3 regions of the Erwinia sorbitola genome follow, and region 2 is predicted to be linked to each of the others. Evidence: predicted binding sites of a transcription regulator. Region 2 holds the regulator's gene; each other region holds the start of a gene.
What was found. The regulator CRP, encoded in region 2, controls carbon source genes, mostly activating them, when cyclic AMP is high. The targets are predictions, from matches to a motif close to ATGTGANNNNNNTCACAT.

Region 1 (3,145 bases), 770 kb from region 2:
TCGCCCAGCCAAAAGCGGCTCCCAGCACCACCTGCGGCAGATGTGTGTAGCGCTTCATAAACGGATAGAGCCAGGCCAGACCCAGACCACCCAGCGACAGCCAGATAGTCATGCTGTTCATAGTCAGCACCAGCGCAAAGGATGTCAGCACCAGCCCGGCAAACAGCAGTTTTGCTTCGCGCGTGCTCACCGCCCCGCTGGGCAGCGGGCGTTCGCGAGTACGCTTCACAAAACCATCGATTTTCCGATCGGCAAAATCATTAACCACGCAGCCTGCGGCACGCATAAAAAAGACGCCCAGCACAAACACCAGCAGTACGTTTAGCGGCGGCACTTTCATCCCGGCCAGCCAGAGCGCCCACAATGTCGGCCATAGCAGAAGCAGTGAACCAATTGGTTTATCAATACGCATCAGACGGCTGTAGGCCGAAAGCTTACTCATTTGCAGACTTCTCTCCACGCTACACCCCACCTTTTTCTGCCACACTCGCGTAGAGCGGGGAAGCGGGTAAAAACAGTTCGGTCAGTAATAACGGTTTGCCCGACAGACGCAGACGTGAGCGCCGCCCCCAGAGTTCTGCGCTGTGGCCGACATCAATAAAGTCACGCGTCAGAGTGGAGGTGGCAAACAGATAGCGCCCAAGCGGCATTGTTCCCAGCTGTTGCAGCTTCTGTTCCGGGCCATTCAGGGTTGATTCAGGCACCAGTGTTCGTGCCACCAGCCAGGGAACTCCATCGCCGCACAGTTCAATTTCCCGCAGCCAGTAGCGCGATTCGACCGGCAAAAGAGCGATGTCATCTGCCGCTTCCTGAGCGCTGATAAAGCCTTCACGCAGCAGGTTAACCGTCACCAGCTGACAGTGACGCTCAAAGCGACGGGTCATGGAGTCAACTTCCATCAGCCAGTCCAGCAAGGGGGCGGTTAACAGGGGTGATGAATCCGGTAGCCAGTTGATCGCGCGCAATTGCGACAGCGCGTTCTCAGCCATAACACTTCTCCGCAAAATCTTCGATGCGTCAGTGTAACGCAGACCCCGGCGGCAAACCTATCAAAGCAGGGCAAATTGCCACGATTTTGTGGCAGGCAGCCGCGGTTATTCGCGCTTAAGGCGGTTGCTGTTTGCCAGCCAGAGAGTGATCACCAGAATCAGAATAGCGATGGCGTAAGCAAGGGTATCAAATGGGTTTTTATGGTCGACAATAATCAGACGAATGATCGCCGTGATGCCGATGTAAACGAAATAGCGCAACGGGAAGTGATAGCCTGACTGGAAATACTTAATGATCAGCGCGATAAACTCAAAGTAGAGGAAGTAGATCACGATACCTTCGATCAGCAGATAAGAGGAGGTCTGCTCTCCGGTATTCAGCAGCACGTTGCCAAGATGGATGGTCTCTTTGCCGAGGAAAATAATCAGGATACAGGCGAGAGCAATCAGGCCGGTGTTTAATACCATTTGCAGGGCAAAGGCCAGCCGGTTGGCGGGCGTGTTACGGTCAGGGGAAGTCATGTCGGGCGCCTCAAAGTCATGGTTATCCGTCGGTGATGCCGACGGATTACAATATGCTTGAGTGTGATGCAGATCACAACATTTCTATTGGTGACGATGCTGGCCGGGTATACCCGGCCATTGGTCGTTATCGGTAGTTGATATCGCGATCGCTAGTCATATCGTACAGCTGATACTTACGACCCAGCATCTGACCGCCATCACGCGTCAGCGGCGTCCAGTTTACCTGCGCGCGGCCACGGGTTGGTGAGACACTGAAGACATCCATCGGCACGGAGATGTAGAAGCCTTTGGTGAAGTCACCCTCGCCGTACTCTTCTGCCGAAACGTTGGTTTTAGTGGCGTAAGCACCCACGACGATCCCGCTGTCGAAGCGCTTCGATATATCAACCGTTACACCTTTGTCTTCCGCCAGATACTGCCCGACGCTGGCTTTCACAAGGACGTTACGCATAAACCACGGCTGCCAGTATCCGGTGATATTGCCTACTTTGGCGCTGTAGTCGGTGAACTTCATCATGTTGTCCCAGTCACGCTGCTTAACGTAGTTGGCATCCACACCCACAGCCCAGCTCGCATCCAGCGGACGGTAGAGCACCTCACCGCCCGCCCCGCCATACATGGTTTCCAGATAGCCGCCATAAACCTGACCGTAGAAGCCGTTGCCGAGTTCACGCATGTAGTTGGCCTGGAGGTTATTCACATAGACGTTATTTTCAACGTAATCGCGAATATGGGTACGCACACGCGGCAGCGAGGAGTCCGCCGGGGCACCATTGTAGTTGAACTTATCGTAGTTGTTCGCAAGGTTGCCGAACAGGCTGCCATCTATCAGTAAATGGTCGGTCAGCCAGAAGCTGGCGTTAGCCATGACGCCCACCTGATACAGATAGAAGCTTTCCGGGCCGCCCACAGACTGGTTGAGAACCGGAGAGAGGCTGTAGTTCAGGCGGTCACCGTCAATAAAGAAGCCCTGCTCGGTATGACCCGGGTCAACCGGATCCACACGCTGCTGCTGTAGCGTCTCTTCGCGCCCCAGCGGATATCCCACCAGCTGACGTTGCAGGCTCGGCACATTAGTTTCTGTGGTCACCTGCCCCATATGGCTGCGCTGCTGCGTCACCTTCAGGGTATCAATTCCTTCCGGCAGATGATTCGCCATAATAATATTGGCGCGTTCAACGCCGCGGGCGGTGTCACGATATTTTGTCTGCTCACCGCTGACATACAGGGTGCTGCCATCAACCTGAATACTTGGTGCGTCCAGACCGGCATTGTATTTCAGATCCGTCAGCTGACTGGCTGTCACCGTAGGTTCCAGGAAGCGATCCTGCGGCTGCGGGTTATATTCCGGTTTTGGCGTATCGCGCTGATTCTGGTGCAGATCGTTAAAGTTAGTACGCAGGGTGAAGCCGGCCATAAAGGTGTTACCACGCTCATAGCTGACGTTCAAATCCGCCCAGTCGGTGATGCGGTAGATGGCTCCGACGTTAAATTTGCTCTTCTGCTCCAGACGGCCAGCGAAGTCATCCTTGTAGTCGTTACCTTCATACTCCATTTTCAGTCGCAGTGGCTGCCAGGGTGTCTGATACTCAATCCCGCCGAAAAGCGCCGTCGGCCCTTTAAACATATCG
Region 2 (3,145 bases):
CCAGTACGCCCAGTTTCACCAGCTCGCTGGCCCCTCCGGGCGGCACCTCTTCTGCATGCTGAAAAATAAAGCGCACTTTTCCGTTAATCTTCTCCTGCTGCTGGCACAGCACCCACGCGGCCCCCATCAGCATGGCCGTATGCGAATCGTGCCCACATGCATGCATTACCCCATGGTTATGCGAGGTAAACGCCTCCTGGTTCAACTCTTCAATGGGTAAGGCATCCATATCTGCACGTAAAGCAATACAGCGGTCGCCATGCGGCCCGGCAAGCTCTGCCAGCACGCTATTTGGCGTCGGCCGGGTGAGGGTTAACGGGCCAAACTTTGCCAGTTCAGCGGCAACATAATCTGCCGTTCCCTGCTCATGAAAAGAGAGTTCAGCGTTTGCGTGAATATGACGCCGCCATTGCAGTACCTTTGATGTGACATCGTGAATTAAACTCTCAGTATTCATCAGTGCTCCTTGATTGGTTGCAAGGTTAAGACCACAAACCAGACAACCCGGACGTTCGTTTAACCAGCCCGCAGGCCAGCAAGAAAGAAAGCAAAACAAGGAAAAATATACTGCTGGAGTCATCCACTCGCTGTGGCGTGAAATGCGGGTAGTTACCGTTCCGCATGATGTGCAGAAAATTGGCTATCAAAGGGGACAAATCGAAACAGGGAGGGGAAGATCACGGCAAGCTGCATCAGTTTCGGGCGGCCTGATAAGACCGCCGATTGGATTAAATCATCACTATCAGGTCAGCTCTATCACTTCATAGCTGTGGGTGATCTCCACGCTTTTCCCCAGCATAATCGCCACTGAGCAATATTTCTCTGCGGAGAGATCGACCGCACGTGATACCGCTTTATCGCCCAGAGCCTTGCCGCTGACAATAAAGTGCAGGTTGATATGGGTGAAAATGCGTGGAGCCTCTTCACGGCGTTCTGACGTCAGTTTAACCTCACAGTCGGCGACATCGTTACGGCCTTTCTGCAAAATAGACACCACGTCGATAGCACTACAGCCCCCGGCCGCCATCAGCACCATTTCCATCGGGCTGGGAGCTTTATCCCCTGCATTTCCATCCATCAGAATCTGATGGCCTGAGGAGGATTCTCCCAAAAACGTCATTCCTTCAACCCACTTAACTCGTGCATGCATCGCAAAATCCTCTCATTGAACCAGTGCAGAAAGAGTACGCTGCGCTAACAAAAACGGCAACGCCGCCGTTTTACAACTATGCTGAAGCGAGACAACAGAAGACAGTCTTGTAAAGCTGTGCTACAAACGAGGCTGCAATATTTTACTGGCATGAGAATGCACAGTAAAAACGGGACGACAGCTCGAGCCATGCTCCTAACAGAGGCCCGTACAAATTTCCTATGGGAACGCTTGACTATTTCAACGCCTGGCAGGGATTTAGCCCTGTATATCCAGCCTCCTCGCGCAGCAGTTCGGCGGCAACGCCTCTGTCACTCGTAGATGAAGGGTATATTTAGGCACGATTACAACAGAGGATAACAGCGAATGGTTCTCGGCAAACCGCAAACAGACCCTACTCTCGAATGGTTCCTGTCTCATTGCCATATTCACAAATATCCATCCAAAAGCACTCTGATTCATCAGGGTGAGAAGGCGGAAACCCTCTACTATATCGTTAAAGGATCGGTAGCGGTGTTAATCAAGGATGAAGAAGGCAAAGAGATGATCCTCTCCTACCTCAACCAGGGCGACTTTATTGGCGAACTGGGTCTCTTTGAAGAGGGGCAGGAGCGTAGTGCGTGGGTACGTGCGAAAACAGCCTGTGAAGTGGCTGAAATTTCCTATAAAAAATTCCGTCAGTTGATTCAGGTGAATCCTGACATTCTGATGCGCCTGTCTTCACAGATGGCGCGTCGCCTGCAAGTCACCTCAGAGAAAGTGGGTAACTTAGCTTTCCTTGATGTGACCGGACGCATCGCCCAGACGTTACTGAATCTGGCGAAACAACCGGATGCCATGACTCACCCGGATGGTATGCAGATTAAAATCACCCGTCAGGAGATCGGCCAGATCGTCGGCTGCTCCCGTGAAACCGTAGGTCGTATTCTGAAAATGCTGGAAGATCAGAACCTGATCTCCGCACATGGTAAAACCATCGTTGTTTACGGCACACGTTAACCGGCTCTGAACCCACGGCGCGACCCCCTGTCGCGCCGTTTTTATTTGGTGTGGCTCATGTGGCGGAGAATCATCTATCATCCCGAAGTGAACTATGCACTCAGGCAGACGCTGGTGCTCTGTTTACCTGTGGCGATCGGCTGGATGCTCGGCCATCTGCAAAACGGCCTGCTGTTCTCTTTAGTTCCTGCCTGCTGTAACAATGCTGGTCTTGATACCCCGCACAAGCGTTTCTTTAAACGCCTGATCGTCGGAGGCTGCCTGTTTGCCTTCAGCAGCTTTTTGATTCAATACGCTGGTGCCGAAGGGGTTCCCCTACCGCTGATCCTGCTGGTGATGGCGCTACTGCTTGGCGTCACCGGTGAGATCAGCCCGCTGCACGCACGTCTGCTTCCCGCATCGCTGATTGCCGCTATCTTCACCCTCAGCCTGGCCGGACGCATGCCAATGTGGCAGCCGCCGCTGCTCTATATTCTTGGCACTGTCTGGTACGGCGCTTTTAACTGGTTCTGGTTCAGGCTGTGGAAAGAGCAGCCGATGCGTGAAACACTCAGCCTGCTGTATCGGGAACTTGCCGACTATTGCGAAGCCAAATATAGCCTGCTTACCCGGCTTACCGACCCGCAAACTGCCTTGCCACCGCTGCTGGCGCGCCAGCAAAAAGCCGTCGATCTGATTAATACCTGCTACCAACAGATGCATATGCTTTCGGCCAGCCGCGATAGCCACTACCAGCGTCTGACACGGGCATTTCAGGTGGCGCTTGATTTACAGGAGCATATAGCGGTCAGCCTGCATCAGCCGGAGGAGGTGCAGAAGCTGGTGGAGCAGAGCCACGCCGAGGCGGTGATCCGCTGGAATGCGCAAACCATCGCCGCCCGCCTGCGCGTGCTGGCCGACGACATTCTCTACCACCGTTTTCCAGAGCGTTTCACCATGGAGAAACAGCTTCAGGCACTGGAGAAGATCTCCCGTCAGCATCCGGATAATCCGGTC
Region 3 (3,145 bases), 1.7 Mb from region 2:
GACTCCGACAGGCACTGCCTGGCCTCATTGAGAATTTTCGTACTTTGATGAAAGAACGAAAATTGTAGGGTAGTGCCGGATGCCGGGGATTGCGTTAGCGCAATGTTTAGTGGATTTATCAGCCTTGTAGCAGTTTGATTAATAACGATCCGTTATAAAGGGCATCTTTCACCAGCGCTGCGCCAGGCATGGTGCCAAGATTAACAAATTCAGTAGGTTCCACGTTCAAATCAGCGCTGTAACCAGGTAATGCCTGCTGGCGAATGCAGCTAAGAATCGCCGGGAAAAGGATTTTTTGCGCACGGTTCAGAGGAGAGCCAATCAGAATTTTTTGCGGATGGAAAAGATTGACCATGATAGCGAGTATGCGCCCCACGCTGTTACCTACGCCGGTAATCACATCACAGGCGATATGATCCCCTGCCAGCGCTGCGTCACACAGTGCATCGATGGTCAGCGCCTGATTATGCAAGGATGAGCTCATTGAGGCCTGCATCCGCTGCGCCGCCAGTTCCAGCATATTGTCGATACTTGCCACTGTTTCCAGGCAGCCATGATTACCGCAGTAGCAGCGTTTACCCCAGGGGTCGACCTGGGTATGACCAATTTCAACCAGCGTACTGCTGCCACCGTGCAGCAGACGCCCTCCGGTGATCACCCCGGCACCAACATTGTGATCAATGACCACTTGCAGCACATCGCTGGCACCACGTGACGCACCAAACAGCGACTCCGCCATTGTCCAGGCACAGATATCATGCTGAATATAGACTGGCAGTCCGCTGCGTTCGGCCAGCACCGGCCCCAGCGGCATATCGTTAATGTCATAAAAAGGCATGCGGTGCACAATGCCGGACTGGCTGTTGATCATGCCCGGCAGCGTGATGGCGATGGCCGTCAGACGCTCAAGCTTATGCTGGTAATGAATAAAGAACTGGTCAATTTGCTGAACTATACGCGTCAGTAATGGCAGTTCAGCTTCAGCTGGCAGGGGGAATTTCTCTTCAACCACTAATTTGCTGCTGAGATCCCGCAGGGCGAGTGTGATTTCACCGTTGCCGATACGGGCGGAGAGAAAATGCCAGGCTTGCGTATCCAGCACCAGTCCGACCGCAGGGCGACCGCGGCTGCCCGGATCCTGAAACTCCGTTTCCTGCACCAGATGCGCTTCCAGCATCTCACGCACAATCTTAGTGATACTGGCCGGAGCCAGTTGAGCTTTTTTGGACAGCTCAATACGCGAGATGGGACCAAACCGATCAATCAGTCGATACACCGCTCCGGCATTAGTCTGTTTAATCTGATCGATATGACCAGGCTGACTACTATCCGCAATCACTCCCTACTCCCAGTTGTTACCTTTCTCACAAGGCTATGCAGCCTGTTTTTCAGCCGGAATAAAAACGATATTTAAGGCTAAATTTCTTTGCTCAGGCGTTTATTTTCACGCTTCAAAATAAAGCATTATGCTCATGTTGAAACACTTATAAGATGACGTCAAATATTTGATTCGGATTGTGATTTACAGCACATATTCCGTATCTGAACGCTCATGTTTTCCACGATATATGCGTTATGCGGGCAGCAACATGTTCATCATTGCCGCCGCCACCGCCGGAATTTCACGCTGTTTTGACCAAACCAGCCACACTTCTGAGCGGGCGTCCTGTTCAACCAGAGGGATCCATACCACATCGCTCAGACGTACCCGCCGAAACGATGCAGGAAGAATCGATACCCCCAGTCCGGTAGATACCAGGCCAATGATGGTCATCGCCTCCCCGACCTCTTGTGCAATATCAGGCTGGATATCGTAACGGCCCAGCAGACCAAGGATTTCACTGTACAGCGCTGTGCCCACCTGCGGGTCAAAGAAGACAAATGGCTCCTGCGCCAGTTCACTGAGGGCAATTTTTTGCCGGTCGGCCAGACGATGGGCGCGATGAACCAGGGCGTACATGGGTTCACGCAGCAGCAGCTGGTGATTAAGATTCTCCGGCAATACGGTATTGCGCATCACGCCGAGATCAAGACGTCCGTCACTCAGGGGAGCCAGCTGCTGGCGGGTGTTGATCTCCTGCATCTGAATATGCACCGCAGGGAAACGCTGACGAAAGGTGAACAGCGCATCGGATACCGCAGTAATAAACGGCGCGGAGGAGGTAAATCCGATGCGAATTTCGCCTTCGTCTCCGCGATGCAGCCGCGCGGCTTTGTCGGCGGCCTGATCAACCTGTAGCAGTACCAGACGGGCATCCTGTAAAAATTGCTGCCCCGCCGCGGTCAGATGCACGCTGCGGTTAGTGCGGGCAAGCAGGCGCGCGCCGATTTCATGTTCGAGGATCTGGATTTGCTGGCTGAGTGGCGGCTGTGAAATATTCAGACGCAGCGCAGCACGACCGAAATGCAGCTCTTCAGCAACGGCAATAAAGTACCGCAGGTGACGCAACTCAATATTCATATCTTAAAAGTATCATTCGAGATTATTAATATATTAGACATCATAATCCGACTTTCTTACCCTTTACAACGTTAACTCCCTGAATATCTCTAAGGAATCGTTGTGAACCGCTCATCCCCTGTCAGCAGTTCGACCTATTCTGCTGACCGTGCCACTCCCGCCATCACCGAACAGCCAGCGATCGACAAAAATGTTTTTATCAAACGTGGTACGCCGCAGTTTATGCGTGTCACGCTGGCGCTGTTTTCCGCCGGGCTGGCGACTTTCGCTCTTCTTTACTGTGTGCAGCCAATTCTTCCGGTGCTGTCGCAGGAATTTGGCGTCTCACCGGCTGCAAGCAGTATCTCGCTGTCGATTTCGACCGGGATGCTGGCGCTGGGGCTGCTGGTGACCGGGCCACTTTCGGATGCCGTTGGGCGTAAATCAGTAATGGTAACGTCGCTGATGCTGGCCGCCATTTGTACTTTGCTGTCTGCAACTATGACCAGCTGGCACGGTATCTTGCTGATGCGGGCCTTGACTGGCCTCTCTTTAAGCGGCGTTGCGGCGGTCGGTATGACCTATCTCAGCGAAGAGATCCATCCCAGCGTGGTGGCGTTTTCGATGGGCCTGTATATCAGCGGTAATTCGATTGGGGGTATGAGTGGCCGTTTGCTGAGTGGCGTTATCACTGATTTCAGCAGC

Region 1: a site for CRP is predicted at 1,573-1,590, ahead of psiE (phosphate-starvation-inducible protein PsiE). Genes of this name have one in related genera too.
Region 3: a site for CRP is predicted at 1,516-1,533, ahead of mlc (sugar metabolism global transcriptional regulator Mlc). Genes of this name have one in related genera too.

The regions. Positions count from the first base shown of each region.
Region 1 covers NZ_CP046509.1:4,313,501-4,316,645, forward strand. The annotation lists gene ubiA (4-hydroxybenzoate octaprenyltransferase) at 1-460, opposite strand, end outside; gene ubiC (chorismate lyase) at 462-989, opposite strand; gene psiE (phosphate-starvation-inducible protein PsiE) at 1,095-1,511, opposite strand; gene GN242_RS19575 (YjbH domain-containing protein) at 1,639-3,145, opposite strand, start outside.
Region 2 covers NZ_CP046509.1:381,908-385,052, reverse strand. The annotation lists gene GN242_RS01635 (amidohydrolase) at 1-457, opposite strand, end outside; gene GN242_RS01630 (OsmC family protein) at 743-1,150, opposite strand; gene crp (cAMP-activated global transcriptional regulator CRP) at 1,517-2,149, shown strand; gene GN242_RS01620 (YccS/YhfK family putative transporter) at 2,207-3,145, shown strand, end outside.
Region 3 covers NZ_CP046509.1:2,117,228-2,120,372, reverse strand. The annotation lists gene mlc (sugar metabolism global transcriptional regulator Mlc) at 119-1,339, opposite strand; gene GN242_RS09505 (LysR family transcriptional regulator) at 1,574-2,461, opposite strand; gene ynfM (multidrug efflux MFS transporter YnfM/SxtP(Kp)) at 2,564-3,145, shown strand, end outside.